DNA from 4 places in the Acidovorax sp. FG60 genome. Region 2 is predicted to be linked to each of the others. Evidence: predicted binding sites of a transcription regulator. Region 2 holds the regulator's gene; each other region holds the start of a gene.
What was found. The regulator FNR, encoded in region 2, switches genes on or off when oxygen is low (the NO sensors DNR and NnrR bind a similar motif). The targets are predictions, from matches to a motif close to TTGATNNNNATCAA.
Positions count from the first base shown of each region.

Region 1: a site for FNR is predicted at 3,335-3,348, ahead of ACODS0_RS06795 (hemerythrin domain-containing protein). Genes of this name have one in related genera too.
Region 3: a site for FNR is predicted at 2,424-2,437, ahead of clpB (ATP-dependent chaperone ClpB). Genes of this name have one in related genera too.
Region 4: a site for FNR is predicted at 1,674-1,687, ahead of ACODS0_RS23270 (hemerythrin domain-containing protein). Genes of this name have one in related genera too.

Region 1 covers NZ_JBMDJC010000003.1:357,775-362,506, reverse strand. The annotation lists gene ACODS0_RS06810 (heavy metal translocating P-type ATPase) at 1-1,122, shown strand, start outside; partial or broken gene ACODS0_RS06805 (methyl-accepting chemotaxis protein) at 1,243-2,805, shown strand; gene ACODS0_RS06800 (CZB domain-containing protein) at 2,860-3,237, shown strand; gene ACODS0_RS06795 (hemerythrin domain-containing protein) at 3,407-3,994, shown strand; gene ACODS0_RS06790 (alkene reductase) at 4,103-4,732, opposite strand, start outside.
Region 2 covers NZ_JBMDJC010000007.1:241,972-246,703, forward strand. The annotation lists gene ACODS0_RS12915 (HD-GYP domain-containing protein) at 1-10, opposite strand, end outside; gene ACODS0_RS12920 (hypothetical protein) at 21-152, shown strand; gene ACODS0_RS12925 (sulfite exporter TauE/SafE family protein) at 231-989, opposite strand; gene hemN (oxygen-independent coproporphyrinogen III oxidase) at 995-2,377, opposite strand; gene fnr (fumarate/nitrate reduction transcriptional regulator Fnr) at 2,565-3,287, shown strand; gene ACODS0_RS12940 (hypothetical protein) at 3,356-3,649, opposite strand; gene ACODS0_RS12945 (FixH family protein) at 3,701-3,982, opposite strand; gene ccoG (cytochrome c oxidase accessory protein CcoG) at 4,056-4,732, opposite strand, start outside.
Region 3 covers NZ_JBMDJC010000001.1:119,151-123,882, reverse strand. The annotation lists gene ACODS0_RS00565 (IPTL-CTERM sorting domain-containing protein) at 1-1,656, shown strand, start outside; gene ACODS0_RS00560 (YajG family lipoprotein) at 1,957-2,289, shown strand; gene clpB (ATP-dependent chaperone ClpB) at 2,513-4,732, shown strand, end outside.
Region 4 covers NZ_JBMDJC010000021.1:71,697-76,428, forward strand. The annotation lists gene ACODS0_RS23255 (DUF1800 domain-containing protein) at 1-206, opposite strand, end outside; gene ACODS0_RS23260 (CsbD family protein) at 634-852, shown strand; gene ACODS0_RS23265 (hypothetical protein) at 972-1,553, shown strand; gene ACODS0_RS23270 (hemerythrin domain-containing protein) at 1,752-2,267, shown strand; gene ACODS0_RS23275 (sensor domain-containing diguanylate cyclase) at 2,363-3,409, shown strand; gene ACODS0_RS23280 (hypothetical protein) at 3,498-3,818, opposite strand; gene creD (cell envelope integrity protein CreD) at 3,815-4,732, opposite strand, start outside.

The DNA.
Region 1 (4,732 bases), on a different contig from region 2:
GCGCTGATCCACGCCGTGGCCGTGATGGTGATTGCCTGCCCTTGTGCGCTGGGGCTGGCCACACCGGCGGCCATCATGGCGGGCACGGGCGTGGCAGCCAAGAACGGCATTTTGATCAAGGACGTGCAAGCCTTGGAGCTGGCCCACAAGGTGGATGTGGTGGCTTTTGACAAGACCGGCACGCTGACCGTGGGCCGGCCCAGGCTCACGGCGTTCGAAGTGGTGCCAGGCTTCGACGATGCGGCCGTGATGGCGGCGGTGGCTGCGGTGCAAAGCGGCAGCGAACACCCGCTGGCGCGTGCCGTGGTGGCGGCTGCGGGCGAGCGGCAGATCAGCGTGGCCACCGGGCAGGACGTGCGCGCCGTGCCTGGGCGCGGCACTGAGGGCGAGGTGGACGGCCAGAGCTACCTGGTGGGCAGCCTCCGCTGGATGCAGGAGCTGGGGGTGGACCTGGGTACGCTCGCGGTGCGGGCACAGCAGCTGCAGAACGAGGGGGCCACCGTATCGGCTGTGGCCCAGCGCGTGACGGAAGGGTTAGCGCTTCGGGCCCTGATGGCTTTTGGTGACGAACCCAAGCCCGGTGCGCGCGAGGCGCTGGCGGCACTGAAGGCGCGTGGCATCCGCACCGTGATGATTTCGGGTGACAACCGCGGCGCGGCCGAGGCCATGGCCCGGCGCCTGGGGCTGGACCCCGACGCGGGCGAGGTGATGGCCGAGGTGCTGCCGGGTGACAAGGCCGCGAAGGTGGTGGCATTGCAACAAGGGCCTGATGGCAAGCGCCATCAAGTGGCGATGGTGGGCGACGGCGTTAACGATGCCCCGGCCCTCGCGGCTGCGGATGTGGGCATGGCCATGGGCAATGGGACCGACGTGGCCATGCACGCGGCGGGCATCACGCTGATGCGGGGCGACCCGATGCTGGTGGCAGCGGCGCTCGATATCTCGCACCGCACGGTGATGAAGATCCGGCAGAACCTGTTCTGGGCGTTTGCATACAACGTGGCGGGCATCCCGCTGGCGGCCCTGGGCTTTCTGAGCCCGGTGGTGGCGGGGGCTGCAATGGCGCTGAGTTCGGTGAGCGTGATGGCGAATGCCCTCTTACTCAAGCGGTGGCGCATGTGATAAATACGTACAACACGGTCATCGATGTCTGGCAAACTGCAACGATTTGTTGCGAATCCGTGGCCTCGGGGGAGGTGCGACGGGCGCACAGGCATACCAATATATGAAGGACGACAGATCATGAATCTCTTCTCGCTCATGCGGCAGTTCACCATACGTTTGCGCATGCTGGGGGCCATTGGCGTGGTGCTGGGGCTGCTGGGGCTGCTGGGGGGCGCGGGCATGTTGGGCATGTTCCGCATCCACAACATGAGCCAGGACTTCATGGACCACTCGTTTGCCGAGGTGGGCTACATGGCCGAGCTGCGTGGCGAGATGGGGGCCATTCGCCAGTTCGAGAAGGACATGATCATTGGCTATGAAAAGCCCGAGGCGGTGAAAGCGGCGCACGCCAAATGGCTGGAAAGCCAGGACAAGGCCAAGAAGATTGCCAACAAGTTCCTGGAAGGCGAGGAAGACTCTGACAACCCTGTGGTGCGCAACATCGTCAAGCGCCTGGACAGCTACCGCGAGCTGTTCGCGCACGTGGCGCGCCAGCTGGAGGCCAGCGGCTATGACACGGCCACGATTGCCAACCGCATGAGCGGCAAGGCCGTGGCCGAGTTTGCCGAGGCCGACAAGCTGATGGCGGAGCTTGATTCCGTGCTGCGCGCCGAGGTGGCCAAGTCGGTGGAGCAGCAGGGCGAGGTGTCTGACCAGACCAAGTGGCTGTTTGTGCTGGCCGTGCTGATCACCGTGGTGGTGGTGGTGCCCACCACGCTGATGAACATGAACTCCATCTGCCGCCCGTTGGAAGACGCACGCAGGATGGCGCAGGCGATTGCGGGGGGCGACCTCTCGCAGCACATTGCGGCCGAGGGCAAGGATGAAGTGGCCGACCTGCAGCGCGCTCTGCGCGACATGCAGCAGGGCCTGGGCGCGCTGGTGGCGCAGGTGCGCGATGCCAGCGGCAACATCGCCACAGCCAGCCAGGAGATTGCCACGGGCAACCAGGACCTGTCGCAGCGCACCGAGCAGACGGCCAGCAACGCCCAGGAGGCCGTGTCTTCGCTGTCGCAGTTGACCGCCACGGTGCAGCAGACGGCGTCGTCGTCGCAGATGGCGAACCAGTTGGCGGCCTCGGCCTCGCAGATGGCCACGCACGGCGGTGGCGTGGTACAGCAGGCCGTGGCCAGCATGCACGAGATCTCCACCTCCAGCCGCAAGATCGGCGACATCATCGGCCTGATCGACTCGATTGCGTTCCAGACCAACATCCTCGCGCTGAACGCTGCCGTCGAGGCCGCCCGCGCGGGGGAACAGGGTCGGGGCTTTGCGGTGGTGGCCAGCGAAGTGCGCAGCCTGGCGCAGCGCTCTGCCGCAGCAGCCAGCGACATCAAGGGGTTGATCCAGAACAGCGTGACGGCCGTGGACGGTGGCGTGCGCCACGTGGAAGAAGCGGGCACGGCCATGAAAGACATCGTGAGCAGTGTGCAGCGCGTGGGCGACATCATTGGCGAGATCACGGCAGCGGCGTCCGAGCAGTCGGCCGGCATCGGCCAGGTGAATGGCTCGGTGGGCGAGATCGACCGCATGACGCAGCAGAACGCGGCGTTGGTGGAAGAGTCCGCTGCTGCCGCCGAATCACTTCGCGAGCAGGCCGCGCGGCTGTCGCAGGTGGTGCAGCAGTTCCATCTGGCCGACGACCAGCATTCCGTCGGCGTGCGGCAGACCGTCGCCCTACAGCACGGTACATCCATGGCGCTGGCGGCTCCATCCGTCCAGGGTGTTGACCTTGATTCGGCCATCAAGGCCCATGCGCAGTGGCGCACCAAGTTGCGCGATGCCGCCAAGAAGCATCAGCAGCTTGATGCCGACACGATCAGGCGCGATGACTGCTGCGAGCTGGGTCGTTGGCTGCATGGCAAAGGACAGGGGTCTTATGGCGCCTTGCCTGCCTTCCAGTCATTGGTGGACAAGCACCGCGATTTCCATGAAGTGGCAGGCGCCATTGCCCAAACCATCAACCGGGGCAACTACGCGGACGCCGAGCAGGCATTGGCGGGCAATACCCCGTTCTCGCAGGCCTCCAGCGCGGTCGGTGCCGCCATCATCCAGTTGCGCAACAGCCTTTGAGGATCGGGTATCAGGGCCGCAGCTGACGGACCGGATGATCCTGGCCTCGGATGGGTGAGGCGTCTTGGGGCCCCGGGCGTGGCAGCCCCGGTATCTCTTGATCTGCGTCAGGCGGTGTAGGCGCGCATCGTGGCAATCTTGAACCCCGTATCACCCTGGGGAGTGCACCATGCCGTCGATCAGCCTGCGGACCATTCGCGAAGAGCATGCGTCGCTTGCGGCTGTGCTCCATTCCTTGCGCCTGATGCTGGACCAGGGCCCGGGCGATGCGCCTGCCGCGTTCTTTGACGTGATGCGGGCCATGCTGTTCTACATCGACGAGTTTCCCGAAAGGCAGCACCACCCCAAAGAGTCGCAGTGGCTTTTCCCCAAAGTGGCCGAGCGCGCGCCCCAGGCCGCTGATGCCATTGCGCAGCTGGAGCGCGACCACGAAGGTGGCGAGGCAGCGGTGCGGGAGCTGCAGCACCTGCTGCTGGGCTGGGAGCTGATGGGTGATGGCCGCCGCGAGGCCTTCGCCGACGCGCTGCAGCGCTATGTGCGCTTTTACCTGGAGCACATGCGCACCGAGGAAACCGTGGTCCTGCCGGCGGCGCAGGAGTGCCTGCAGCCCGGTGACTGGGTGGCCATTGATGCGGCCTTTGCCAGCAACACCAACCCGCTGGCCCCGGGCAAGCCGCGCGATGCGGCGTATGACCGGTTGTTCACCCGGATCGTGATGCGGGCGCCCAACCCGATAGGGCTTGGAAGCCCCCCCTGAGTCGCCTTCGGCGCCTTCCCCCTTAAGGGGCACCCCTCCAGAGCACGCAAGCGCAGCGCCAGTTGCAACCAGCGCGGCCCAACGAGGCCGTTCCTTCGCGGTGTGAACTCAGGCGCTCAGCGCCGGATAGTCCGTGTACCCCTCGGCGCCTCCGCCGTAGAGTGTGGCCCGGTTCACCTCGTTGAGCGGTGCGTTGGCTTTCAGGCGCGCCACCAGGTCGGGGTTGGCGATGAAGGGGCGGCCAAAGGCCACGATGTCGGCACCGTGGGCCAGGGCGGTATCGGCCAGCTCGCGGGTGTAGGCGTTGTTGACCATCCAGGCGCCCTTGCCACCGGCTGCGCGGTAGGCTGCCTTGAGGGCGGCGTAGTCAAACGGGCGGCCTTCCACCTCGCGCGGGCCGCCGGTGGCGCCTTCGATGACGTGGATGTAGGCCAGGCCCAGTGGGCCAAGGTGGCGCACCACGTGGTCGAACAGGGGCTGGGGGTCGGCGTCCACGATGTCGTTGGCGGGGGTGACGGGCGACAGGCGGATGCCGGTGCGGCCACCGCCGATTTCCTCGACGATGGCGCGGGTCACTTCCAGCAGCAGACGGGCGCGGTTGGCAATGCTGCCGCCGTAGTCGTCGGTGCGCTGGTTGGCACCGGTCTTGAGGAACTGGTCGATCAGGTAGCCATTGGCCGCGTGGATCTCCACACCGTCAAAGCCCGACGCAATGGCGTTGCGCGCGGCGTGGCGGTA
Region 2 (4,732 bases):
AGGAGTTCACTTCAAGGCGTGTGAAACATGGCGACGTCAATGCCACCAATAGTTACACAGATTATCGCCAGATCGAGGGTCTTGTCGAAGGAGTGCGCCTGCGCCGCAGCGGCATGGCAACACTTGCCTTTCTCACCAAGGGCAAGCGTTGATCACCCTTGTATAGACATGGATTTACGAGGCCTCGCGAACCCCGTCGCACCGCAGCTTGCGAATGGGGGAACTGCTGGCTAGCGGCACCACAACGACGGTTTGTAGACCAGGTCCATCCAGAGTGCCCAGCTGGCCACTGCGCACAGCAAACCTCCTGCGATGCGCGTTCCCCAGTCCGCACGTTTTGCATTGACCCCTGCTTTCAGCCGAATCCACACCAAGGGCCCGCCCACCAGCCACACACCACTGCCCAGGCCAAAAAGCGCCATGCTGAGCGCCCCTTCCAGAGGCCCTCCGCTCAGCGCAGCCACGAGCAGCGCGGAATAGAGCAGGCCACAGGGCATCAAGGCCCAAAGCCCACCAGCAACCAGAACCCCGCCTGGTGCACTGACCAGAGGCCGCACACGCGCCCATACGGTACGGCCCGCCTGCTCTACCCACTGGGGTTGGCGCGCCTGGATCACCATCATCAAACCCCACGCCATCACCGCAACATGCATCAGGGTCCACGCAGGGCGAAGTGCCACGGTCTGCTGGGTCACCCATGCCAGGCTGTCCATGGCCCATGCAGCCAAGCCACCCGCCATAGCGTACCCGGCCAAGCGGCCAGCATGAAAAGCGACGGCGCGCTGAATGACACCGCCACGGGGCACCCACTGCACTGTCTGCACCGTCAGGGGAGTTGCCTGTGGCTGCGCATCGCCACCGGCTGTGGACGCCATGCCCCCACCGCCCTGCCCGATCAATGCCCCACAAGGCGCAGAACACATGGCCAAACAATGGGACCCGCCAACGAGCCCCATCAGCAAGGCGGTTGAGGCGACCGTAGCAATCATGAGGATCAGATGATGCGCGAAAAACGGGCGCGGTTGCGGTCAGCCTGCAGGTAACGGTCAAAGACCATGGCAATGCCACGCACAAAGAACCAGCCCATGGCAGTGACCTCGACCCCATCGGGCCGCACCACCACAAGCCCCTGCTCGGCCATGGTTTCCAGTTGCGCCAGCTCCGCAGAGAAGTAGTGGCGAAAGTCGATCAACCACGCTTGCTCCATGGGCTCAAACAACAGCTCGCCTTGGCACATCAAGGCCATGATGACGGCGCGGCGCACAAGATCGTCGCGCGTCAGGGCCAACCCACGAACGACGGGCAGGCGCCCCTGATTCAGAAAATCGTAATACTCATCCAGGGTCTTGGCATTTTGGCTGTAGGTGGCTCCGACCCGGCCAATCGCAGACACCCCCAGGCCGATCAGGTCGCAATCAGGTTGCGTACTGTAGCCCTGGAAGTTGCGGTGCAGACGCCCCTGGCGCTTGGCGACTGCCAATGCATCCTCAGGCAATGCAAAGTGGTCCATGCCCACATACACGTACCCAGCATCCATAAAGGCGTCCAGCGAACGGGAGAGCATCGACACCTTGCCTGCAGCAGCTGGCAACTCGGCCGAAACAATACGGCGCTGAGGCTTGAAACGTTCTGGCAGATGGGCATACGCGTACAACGCGATACGGTCAGGCCGCAGCTGCGTAACCTGGGCCAGCGTGCGGTCAAACGACTCTGGCGTCTGCCGAGGCAGGCCGTAGATCAAATCCACATTGATGGATTCAAAACCCAGCGAACGTGCGGACTCCACCAGCGAAAACACCTGCTCGGCAGGCTGTATGCGGTGAACGGCCTTTTGAACCTCGGGATCGAAATCCTGCACCCCAAAGCTCAGTCGGTTGAACCCCAGTTCCGCCAGCACTGCAAGGCGGTCCGCATTGACGGTGCGAGGGTCCACCTCAATCGAATACTCCCCGCCCGGCGCCAACGAAAAGCTGCGTTTGAGCATGCCCATCAGCTCCCGCAAGCCCTCGTCCGATAGAAAAGTGGGCGTGCCACCACCCAGGTGAAGCTGACTCACCACCTGCCCCGTGCCGCAGTGTGCTGTGTGCAAGTCAATCTCGCGGCTCAAATACCGCAAATACACCTCTGCACGATCATGGTGTTTGGTGATGATCTTGTTGCATGCGCAGTAGTAACAAAGGGACTCGCAAAAGGGGATGTGCACGTACAAAGACAGCGGCAAGGCCTTCGTCATGGAGCCCAGTCTGCGCTGCTCCAAGGCAAGCGCGTAGTCGTCCTGCCCAAAGGCCTCGACGAAACGGTCAGCTGTTGGGTAAGAGGTATAACGGGGCCCTGGCACGTCGAAACGGCGCAGCAGCTCGGGCGAAACAGCGGTCATGGGCAAATTCCTTGCGTACACTTCGACTGTGCCGTAAGCTGCACTCCATGTCCTTGACCTGCATCAAGTGATGGGCCGGGACGAACAGCGACAATTTGATGCACATCAGTCGCCCACCCGCACCCAAAGGCCCAGCCTGTTAGGCATATGGGGCGATATGCTCAAACCTTACCCAGCCTCTGTTCCTATGAACCCGCTCACCATCAAAGTCGCCTGCTCCAACTGCAACCTGCGCGAGCTGTGCATGCCGGTGGGGCTGAGCGAGGAACAGCTGCAACGCATTGACGAGGTCGTTGCCGTTCGCCGCAAGATCAAACGCGGTGGAACCCTTTTCCGCAACGGCGAATCCTTCACCTCGCTCTATGCCATTCGAACCGGCTTCTTCAAAACATGTGTAGCCACCGAAGACGGGCGTGACCAGGTCACGGGTTTTCAGATGGCAGGCGAGATCATCGGCCTTGATGGCATCGTGAATGACCACCACACCTGCGATGCGGTGGCCCTGGAAGACGCGGAAGTCTGCGTCATGCCCTTTGACCGCATCGAAGAACTGTCCCGCGAAGTCACCGCCTTGCAGCACCATGTGCACAAGATCATGAGCCGCGAGATTGTCCGTGAGCATGGCGTGATGCTGCTCCTGGGCAGCATGCGCGCTGAGGAGCGCCTGGCCGCGTTCCTGCTCAATCTGGTTCAGCGCCTGCACGCCCGGGGGTTCTCGCAGTCCGAGCTCGTGCTGCGCATGACCCGCGAAGAGATCGGTAGCTACCTGGGCCTCAAGCTCGAAACCGTGAGCCGCACCTTCTCCAAGTTCGTGGAAGAAGGCATTGTCGAGGTCAAGCAGCGCCATGTGCGCATCCTGGAGACCGAGGCCCTCAAGCGCATCGTGAACAACCAGCAAGCCTGCCACTGAACCTGCTGTCGTCTGCCATCCTGGCAGTCCTCACCACATTGACCTTTGCCAATAGGTGGCACTACCGCTCAAGGGCACGATGATGTCTTGCGGCAGTCATCGGGACGCTCGCCTTCGGGAACCGGGCAACGGTTAAGTTCAAACGGTGACATGGCCAGCAGCGTGGTCAACGCGCTGGATGCCATCGTGATTATCCAGAACGCAAAAAAGGCCAGCGTGTACACGCCCTGCCGTGACAATGCCAACGGCTGCCCAAACCAGTGCAGGTCTTGCGGATCCACCATCGCAAAAACCAGCATTTCCATCACACCGGCCATCAAAAAGGCCGGCCAGGCAATCCACATCACGCGTTGCATCCACATTGGTTTGTCTCCTGGTAAGGCCGTGCAGGCATGCTGCCCGGCCAGGTGGGTTCAGCGCGGCTGGTCCTGGACCGGGGTGGCCGCGTGGTTGCGGCCCTTCATGGCTGGCAACAGGCTTTTTTCTGGGGTGGCCAGTGTCTTGTTGATCTCGATGCCCTGGCGGTAATAATCTTCCGCGACCACAGGGTCGGGGCGCGATATCGCGAGCCACAGGGTCACAAACCCTGCAATGATCACGATCACGGGACCGGCGATGATCAGCCACACATGGCCAAACCTCCACCAGGGTGCAGCGGCAGAAGGGGCAGTGCCGAGGGCGGAACTGGATGGCATGGTGCTTACTCCTCAAAAATTATCTTGCTCAAAGCAAGACCCGCGAAGGTCTTGCACCGGGTCGCTCGCTGCGTTATCGCGGCACCAGAAACACGGATTTCTCGCTCACATGGGCGTCCGCGCCCAAGGCCTGCACATCGAACTGCACGGCATGTGATCCCGAAGGGGCTGATCCATACGGTATCTGCAGACGGACGGCCACCCACCGGGACTCCGCCGCACCGATGTCCACCTCGGCATCAGAAGCGACTTCCAGCCCTTCAAGGCCACGCACACTGATGCGATAGCGCTGGGGGCCTTCAGTGGCGTTCATGATCTGCAGGCGGTAGATGTTCTCCAGCTTTCCACCTGCCACGATGCGCGACAGCGCCGCCCGATCACGGACCACATCCACCTTCAAAGGCGTGCGTGTGACAAGGCTGGCCATCATGCCTACGCACAGGGCCACCAGAACCGCGCTGTATATCAGCACTCGTGGCCGCAGCACACGGCGCAGGATCTGCGACTGACTCCACCGTTTGGCCACGCCGTTCTGCGTAGAAAACCGGATGAGCCCGCGCGGATACTGCATCTTGTCCATCACGGTATTGCAGGCGTCCACGCACAGGCCACAGCCGATGCATTCGTACTGCAAGCCCTTGCGAATGTCGATGCCCACAGGGCACACCTGCACACACAGCGAGCAGTCAATGCAATCGCCCAACCCCTGGGCTTTGTAGTCGATGTTCTTCTTGCGCGGCCCACGCTGCT
Region 3 (4,732 bases), on a different contig from region 2:
CAGTGGGTCGGCGTGAGCCCGCAGGGCTCCATCGAAATGTTGGATGTGGCGTCGTGGGATGACGTGAAGGGGTTTGCCCCGCTGGATGTCGACCAGGACGGCCGTGCCGACATCGTGGCCGCAACGTCCGTGGGCACCGTGGGCACCTCGCTGTCCTCAGCCTCGTATCCGGGCGATCCCGTCTATGTGCCGGCGGGCGTAGGCGCCCTGAGCGCGATTGCCGGTTGGAGCCAGACGGGCCGGGCAGGGGTGTTTGCATCCGCAGGAGTGCAGATTGCCTCGTTGGCTGCCGCGCCCGGGCAGGCGCTGAGCATGATCGGCACCTACGGCGCGGGAATCTCTGCCAGCGTTCTTGCCGCCTCTGACTTTGATGGCGATGGCGCGCCCGATCTGGTGGCCGCTGACGCAGCTTCGGGCGAGCTTGCCATCGTGCGTGGTCAGGGCGCCCCCGGTGGGCTGGGTGCGCCGCTCCTGCGGTTTGTGGGCGGCACGCCCGAGCAGATGGTGGTTGCCGACTTCAACAGGGACGGCCTGTTGGACATTGCCATCGCCAATGGTCTGGGGGGCATCACCGTGCTGGTGAATGCCTCGCCATCCCCCAATGCCGCGCTCGCGTCGCTGGCGTTGTCGCAGGGGGCGCTCAGCCCGGCATTTGCCGGTGGCGTGACGGCGTATACCGCCACGGTGCCCCATGGGGTGGCCCAGCTGTCGCTGACACCGGTGGCGGCCCAGGCCGGGGCATCCATCACGGTCAACGGTGTGATGGTGACCAGCGGAATGGCGACTGCGCCGCTGCCGCTGGCGGTCGGTGCCAATGTCATCCAGGTGGACGTGGTGGCTGAGAACGGCGTGGCCCGGCGCACCTACACCGTCACCGTGGAACGGAGTCAACCCGCCCTGCACACGGTCACCGCCACAGCGGGGGCGGGCGGCAGCATCAATCCGGCTGGGGCCGTCAACGTGGCCGAAGGCCAAACGGGCGCCTTCACCGTCACGCCCGCTGCGGGCTACCGCATTGCGGCCGTCACGGGCTGCGGCGGCACGCTGGCGGGCAGCACCTACACCACGGCAGCGGTGACGGCCGCTTGCACTGTACAGGCGCGTTTTGAAACCCTACCCACACCCACGAACACCGGGTCGGGGCCGGTCAACGTGGGCGTGGTGGATGGCAGCGCGGGTTGCCAGCTGGATCTGGCGGGCACCGGCCCGGTGGCGGCACCGGCGCCGTACCCCGGCGCCACTATGCCGCACGGGGCGTTCCGCCTGCGGCTCATCAACTGCCAGCCGGGTGAGACGGTGCGTGTGGCGGTGACCTTTCCAGACCTCACGGGCTTCACGGTGAAGAAGTACGGCCCCACACCCGACAGCCCCTTGTCCAGCCGCTACTACGACCCCGTGAACCTGCAGATCAGCGGCAACACCGTGACCTACGACGTGACGGACGGTGGCTGGGGCGACGACAGCTTTGGCGCGCAGGACGGCACCATCAACGACCCGGTGGTCCCCGTGCTGGTGGCGCCCAGCCCGGCGGCCATCCCCACCCTGTCGACCTGGGGCCTGGGTGGGCTGGCCGCGCTGCTGGGGTTGCTGGCGTTGCGGGGCGGCCGACGCACGTCTGCGCGGTTTGTTGGAGCGGTGGCTCAAACAAGATTTTGAGCAAAATTGGCTGCTAGCGCTTATTGGTAAAGCGCTAGCAGCTATAAATTTTGTAGTGATTGTGCATGGGGCGGATGGAAGGTTTCGGCTGCACCAGGACTTCGTCGGCTCACTGGGTTGCGGTGAGGCATCGCCAGGAACCACAAGCAGTCGTCGGGCCGTCCTACAAGGCGGCAGGGGGGGCATCGATAAATTAGCGCTACCGCTGGCAGTGACTGTTGAACGCCACAGTTGCAGCCAGAAAGAAACTCTCCGCACAGTTTCATCTTCGCGTGCGCTTCATCTCCTACAAGGCTTCCCATGAAAAAATCCCTGCTGCTCGCTGCACTTATCGTTACTTTTGGTCTTGCCGCTTGCGAGAAAACGGTTGTGACCCCTCCCGCTACTGCCCCCGTGGTCGTGGTCCCGGGCCCGGCAGGCCCTGCTGGCGCCACGGGCGCAACCGGCTCGACCGGTGCCACGGTGGCCGTTCCAGGCCCTGCGGGCGAAACGGGTGCCACTGGCGCTACCGGTTCTTCGGGTGCTCCCGGTTATGACGGTGCCAAGGGTTCCACTGGCGCTACCGGTGCCACGGGCGATACTGGAGCCGATGGCAAAAAGGGCGATACCGTGATCGTCGTTCCCGCCAAGTAATTTCTCGCGGACCCTAAAAAAAGCGCAGGCGGTGTTCCGCCTGCGCTTTTTTGCTTTGCGGGCTCGGCGCAGGCGGTCTGAGCCGGCGGTGATCAAATGAATCGGTTCAAGGCATCAGGGCGCCTGGGCGAAGATTGATCTGGCGCAAGGCCTGCGCTGGGGCGTCGTCTTGAAATTCCAGAAGATTTGCCCCAAGTGCAGCGCAATTCGGAGGACATCCACCATGCGTCTCGACAAATTCACCACCAAGTTCCAGGAAGCCCTGAGCGATGCACAGAGCATTGCGCTGGGCAACGACCACGCCTACATCGAGCCCGTGCACATGCTCGTGGCCATGCTCAAGCAGGACGACGGACCCAAGGCGCTGCTGCAGCGTGCGGGCGCCAACGTGCCCGGCCTGCTGGCAGCGGCGGAGTCCGCCGTCAAGCGTTTGCCCCAGGTACAGGGCAACGACCAGGTGCAGGGCGGCCCCGAGCTGGGCCGCGTGCTGCAGGCCACGGAGAAAGAGGCCATCAAGCGCGGCGACCAGTTCATTGCCAGCGAGCTGTTTTTGCTGGCCGTGATCGACAGCAAGGGTGAAGCCGCCAAGATCGCCAAGGACAACGGCCTCACGCGCAAGAGCCTGGAGGCTGCGATTGAGGCCGTGCGCGGCGGCCAGAAGATGGACAGCGCCGAGGCCGAAGGCCAGCGCGGCGCCCTGGCCAAATACTGTTTGGACCTGACCGAGCGAGCCCGCATGGGCAAGCTCGACCCTGTGATCGGGCGCGACGATGAAATCCGCCGCGCCATCCAGGTGCTGCAGCGCCGCACCAAGAACAACCCCGTGCTCATCGGCGAGCCCGGCGTGGGCAAGACCGCCATCGTTGAAGGCCTGGCCCAGCGCATTGTGGCGGGCGAGGTGCCCGAGAGCCTCAAGGGCAAGCGCGTGCTGTCGCTCGACATGGCTGCGTTGCTCGCAGGCGCCAAGTTCCGTGGCGAGTTTGAAGAGCGCCTCAAAAGCGTGCTGAACGAGCTGGCCAAGGATGAAGGCCAGACCATCGTCTTCATCGACGAGTTGCACACCATGGTGGGCGCGGGCAAGGGCGAAGGCGCGATGGATGCGGGCAACATGCTCAAGCCCGCCCTGGCGCGCGGCGAGCTGCATTGCGTGGGCGCCACCACGCTGGACGAATACCGCAAGTACATCGAAAAAGACGCAGCGCTGGAGCGGCGCTTTCAAAAAATTCTGGTGGGCGAGCCCACGGTGGAAGCCACCATTGCCATCCTGCGCGGCCTGCAGGAAAAGTACGAAGTGCACCATGGCGTGGACATCACCGACCCGGCCATCGTGGCTGCCGCCGAGCTGAGCCACCGCTACATCACCGACCGCTTTCTGCCCGACAAGGCGATTGACCTCATCGACGAGGCGGCGTCCAAGATCAAGATCGAGATGGACTCCAAGCCCGAGGTCATGGACAAGCTCGACCGCCGCCTGATCCAGCTGCAGATCGAGCGCGAAGCGGTGCGTCGCGAGAAGGATGAGTCCTCGCAAAAACGCTTTGCGCTCATTGAGGAAGAGATCACCAAGCTGCAAAAGGAAATCGCCGATTACGACGAAATCTGGCAGTCCGAAAAAGCCCAGGCGCAGGGCAGCGCCCATGTGCGCGAGGCCATCGACAAGCTCAAGTTCCAGATCGAGGAGTTCACCCGCAAGGGCGACTTCAACAAGGTGGCCGAACTGCAGTACGGCAAGCTGCCCGAGCTGGAAAAGCAGCTGAAGGAAGCGCAGGCGCAAGAGGCGGGCAAGGACGGCGCCCCTGCCGCGCGCCGCCTGCTGCGCACGCAGGTGGGCGCCGAGGAAATCGCCGAGGTGGTGAGCCGCGCCACTGGCATTCCCGTGGCCAAGATGATGCAGGGCGAAAAGGACAAGCTCTTGCAGATGGAGACCAAGCTGCACGAGCGTGTGGTGGGCCAGCAAGAGGCGATTGCTGCGGTGGCCAATGCCATCCGCCGCTCGCGCTCGGGCCTGTCTGATCCCAACCGGCCCACGGGCTCGTTCCTGTTCCTCGGCCCCACGGGCGTGGGCAAGACCGAGCTGTGCAAGGCGCTGGCGGGCTTTTTGTTCGACAGCGAAGACCACCTGATCCGCATCGACATGAGCGAGTTCATGGAGAAGCATTCGGTGGCCCGCCTGATCGGTGCACCGCCCGGCTATGTGGGCTATGAGGAGGGCGGCTACCTGACCGAAGCCGTGCGCCGCAAGCCTTACAGCGTGCTGCTGCTCGACGAGGTGGAAAAGGCCCACCCCGACGTGTTCAACGTGCTGCTGCAGGTGCTGGACGATGGCCGCCTGACGGATGGACAGGGTCGTACCGTGGACTTCAAGAACACGGTGATCGTGATGACGAGCAACATCGGCTCGCACCTGATCCAGGCCATGGTGGGGCAGGACTCGGACGACATC
Region 4 (4,732 bases), on a different contig from region 2:
CCCGGTGTTGGCGTCGTGGGCGGGCTCACGGTTTCATCAGCCGCATCACCACCACCACAGGCCGCCAACGCCACGCTGGCCATCAGGGCGGCGAGCGTGGCCTCCTTGGGCAACGGGGCCGGGCGCGGAGCCGGCTTTGTGGTGTCGATTCCCTCTGCAACCTCGGCAGGCGCTGCTGCGCAAGGCTCCTCTTTCAACAGTGTCATGGTGGTTCTGCTAGTTGTTTGTCACGCGAGCAACACCCTGCGTAGAGCCTTCCAACGCATCGCGTGCACGGGCCGTTTGCGTGGGTAGCTCTGCCCTGGGTGCCAAGGCCGGTGAATCAAGTGTATGGATTTGCAACTGGGAGCCACTCGGGCTAAATCGTTATGAATGACTACAAAAGTCACCAAATGCAACTTTTTACCCAATGAGGTCGGTTTCGACTATGGCGTATTCACCCACGGTTTTCTGAGCGGCGATCCCGAGCGGCTTGTCTGGCATCGGTGTAGTCCACAGGCCGACGTTCTCTGCCTCTGACTGCCTACGTGTGGCGCGGCGCGGGGTTTCTACAGTGGGCTCATCGCTGACCGGCACCGTTTACCGCCATATCGGTGGCATGGCCGCAGCGAAACAACCGCAAGGAAGAAGACCATGAACGAAGACACCCTCAAGGGCAACTGGAAGCAGTTCAAAGGCAAGATGATTGAACAGTGGGGCAAGCTCACGAACGATGACTTTGACGTCATTGATGGCAAGCGTGAACAGTTCCTGGGCAAGCTGCAGGAGCGCCAGGGCATTGCCCGCGACGCAGCCGAAAAGCAGCTCAAGGAATGGCAAGAACGCCACCCGGACTTCCGCTTCAACGACTGACCGGTTGCCCGGCGCAGGGGCCCGGCCCCTGCCCTGCAGCAACACGGGAAACGACGGCTCCCGCACCCTGGTGCAGACAGCTGGACACCCCTGAATCACCCAATCCCGAGGAGAAACCCATGAAATTCGCACGTACTCTGATCGCATCCGTGGCTGCCGGCCTGCTGGCAACCTCTGCCTTCGCCATGACCGAACCCGAGCACAAGGCCGCCAAGGAGCGCATCTCGGCCGACTACAAGGCCGACAAACAAAAGTGTGATGCCCTGAAGGCCAACGCCAAGGACGTCTGTGTGAAGGAAGCCAAGGGCAAGGAAGATGTGGCCAAGGCAGAACTGGAAGCCCAGTACAAGCCGAGCCCCAAGGCCACCCAGAAGGTTGCAGAAGCCCGCGCTGACGCTGCCTACTCTGTCGCCAAGGAAAAATGCGATGACCTGAAGGGCAATGAAAAGGATGTCTGTGAAAAGGATGCCAAGGCTGCCCAGGTGAAGGCCAAGGAAGATGCCAAGGTTGCCGCAGCGCAGGCCAAGCCTGCTGACAACGCCGCCGAAAAGGGCGCCGCCGTGGCAGAGGCCCGCAAGGATGCCAACGCAGAAAAGAACGACGCCAACTACAAGGCCGCCAAGGAGCGCTGCGATGCGCTGTCGGGTGATGCCAAGTCCAAGTGTGTGGACGACATGAAGCGCATGTACGGCAAGAGCTGATCCGCTGGGGACCTCTCAGTGGCCGGTACTCCCAGCCGCTGGCAGTCTTCACAATGCCCCGCCCCGTGCGGGGCATTTTTTGTTGTGGGGTCCGGATGGTACTGAGCGGTTGATGCCGAACTGACCTGCATCAACACGCCCTGGTGGCTGGCGGCCTAAGCTCGAGCCCTGTTTTTGTCTCGCTGCAAAGGGATTCCCATGGCACAACTCGAATGGTCGGACGCGCTGGCCCTGGACCTGCCCCTGATGGACGACACCCACCGCGAATTCGTGGACCTGCTGGCCGCCGTGGACCGGGCCGACGATGCGCAGCTGCTCTCGACCTGGCATGCGCTCGTGGAGCACACCGATCACCATTTTGCGCAGGAGGACGCCTGGATGGCGTCCACCCGTTTTGCCTCGGGCAACTGCCACAGCATGCAGCACCGGGTGGTGCTGCAGGTCATGCGCGAAGGGGTGGTGAGGGCCCAGCAAGGCGACCTGCAAGTGCTGCGTGTGATGGCCAGCGAACTGGCGCTGTGGTTTCCGCAGCACGCCCAGAGCATGGACGCTGCGCTGGCCCTGCACTTGCGCCGTGTGGGCTTTGACCCGGTCTCGGGCGTGGTGCACGCGCCGCACGCGTTGCCGGGCGAACTGATCCAGGGTTGTGGTGGATCGACCTGCTCCGACACCTCGGCCGGTGTTGCCGCCACCGAGCCAGCGGCAATGGCCTGAGAGCGTCAACAGGCTCTTACCCCCGTGCGCAGGCCGCGCCGGTGTGGCATGCTGCCAAGTCTCTAGGCAAGTGGGCGGCATGACCGCTGTGTTTCATGGCCGAAACCTCTTCCCCAGTGGCTCTGTACGACGAGGCCGCAAGTCTCCAAGCCCTGCAGCGCTATGGCATTCTCGACACGCCGATGGAGCCCGCCTACGACGACCTGGCAGGGATTGCGGCCCATGTGTGTGAAGCCCCAGTCGCCCTGATCAACCTGCTCGACAGCCACCGCCAGTGGTCCAAGGCATCGTTGGGGGTTGCGGTGCAAGAAATCCCGCTGGACCAGTCCGTGTGCCGCTACGCCGTGCGGCAGCCCGGCGTGTTCATCGTGCCCGACCTGGCGAAGGATGCGCGTTTTGCGCACTTCAGCATCGTGACCCAAGAAAATCCGCTCCGCTTCTATGCCGGGGCGCCGCTGGTCACGCCCGATGGTTATGCCCTGGGCACGCTCTGCGTGCTGGACCACCGGCCGCGCCATCTGTCCCAAAAGGCCCAGGACATGTTGTGTGCGCTGGCGCGCCAGGTGATCCGCCTGCTGGAGCTCAAGCGCGCCAACGACCGCCAGGGCCAGATGCTGGTGGAGCTGGAAGAAGCGCGCCGCCAGATGGCCGTGCTGGCCCATACCGATGTGTTGACCGGCCTGGCCAACCGGCGCTCGTTCACCGCGCGCCTTTTGCAGGAGCAGGCCCTTTTGCGGCGCGACGGTGAACCCGCCTGTCTGTTGATGATGGACATCGACCACTTCAAGCGCGTCAACGACGTGCATGGCCACCATGTGGGCGACCAGGCCCTGCAGCTTTTTGCCACGCTCTGCCGCGATGTGTTCCGCGCGGCAGACATGGTGAGCCGCTGGGGCGGCGAGGAGTTTCTGGCCCTGTTGCCTGCTACCCGGGTGGAGCAGGCCCAGGCGGTGGCGCAGCGTGTGCATGACGCGCTGACCACCCACCCGGTGCCGGGGGTGATGCCGCCCTTGGCGCTGACCGTGAGCATGGGACTGTCCAACTTCGATCCCCTGCGCCCTCTCGACATCACCCTGCGCGCGCTGGATTCAGCGCTCTACACAGCCAAGCGCGAAGGCCGCAACCGCACCGTGGTGGTGTAAGTGCAGCGAATTTGCTTTAATTTTGATAGCTGCTAGCGCTTTTCAGTAAAGCTCTAGGGCCGTATTCTTTCAATATTTCGACGCGGCTTCAGTGCCCTGCGGTGCGGGGCAGTATCAGCGCAGCCATGCGCCATGACAGATCCCGCAGCGCCCGGCGCACGGCGGGTGAATCCTGCGCACCCACGGGGTTGGCATCGCTGCGCGGGCAGAACGCAGCCTCCAGGACCTGCTGCTTGGCGCAGTCCAGCGCCACCCGGTCTTGCGCCCGCAGGGCCGCCATCAGCTGGTCGCGGTGGCGCTGCACGCGCTCCGCTTCGGCCAGCGTCAGGGTGGGCGGGTGCGCGGCAGCGCCTGCGGCCGGGCCGGTGAGGTGCTGTGCCCAGGACAGGGGCGTGGTGCGCGTTGTCATACAGCGCTCACCGGCGGTGTAGGGGGCGTGGCGGGGCGCGCAGCCGGTGGGGCGGGAGGGCGCACCTCCGGTGGGGCCATCGGGCGGCGGGCCGGGGTGTTGCCCTGCGACAGGCCGTACCAGTTCACCTTGCGCGTCAGCACCATCACAGCGGTCAGTACCAGGAACAGCGCAATGGCACCCACCACCAGGGCAGTCTGCTCCAGCTGCAGCAGCACATATAGCAGGCCATACAGCACCGCGATGCCCCCGCCGAGCGGGATGCCCCGCGCCAGCCCACCCAGCATGTGGCTGGCGTAGTAGGCGAGCAGCAGCACACAGGCGCTGGCGGCCACGGCGTACGAGACGCCGAACGGCAGGTGCTCCGACAGGCTCACCAGCAGCAGGAAGAAGCTGCACAGCGCGCTGCCCACCAGCAGGTACTGCACCGGGTGCACGCGCAGCTTCTTCATCAGCTCGAACAGGCCCACGGCCACGAAGGTGAGGGCAATGAACAGCACGCCATATTTGGTGGCGCGGTCCGACAGCGAATAGGGGTTCACCGGGTCGATGAAAGCCACGCTGAAGCTGTCGGCGCAGTCGCCGGGGGTTGCGCCTCCGGGCACATAGTCGCTGTGGCCGCCGTCGTCTGTGCCGCCCAGGCAGATGCGTTTGCCGTTGGCAATGTCGGCCTGCGCCGTGGTGGCCAGCGACGACAGGCGCCACTGGGCCGCGAAACCGGTCTTCTTGACCTCGCGCTCAGACGGCAGAAAGCGGCCACCGAACGATGGGTGGGGCCAGCTGCTGGTCATCTGCACCTCGGTGTTGCCACCCAGCGGCACAAAGGCCAGGCGTTCGGTGCCCACCAGTTCCAGGTCTAGCGTGGCGGTCAGTCCGTCGGCCTTGCCGCGCACCGATTCTGGCAGTGCCGCATG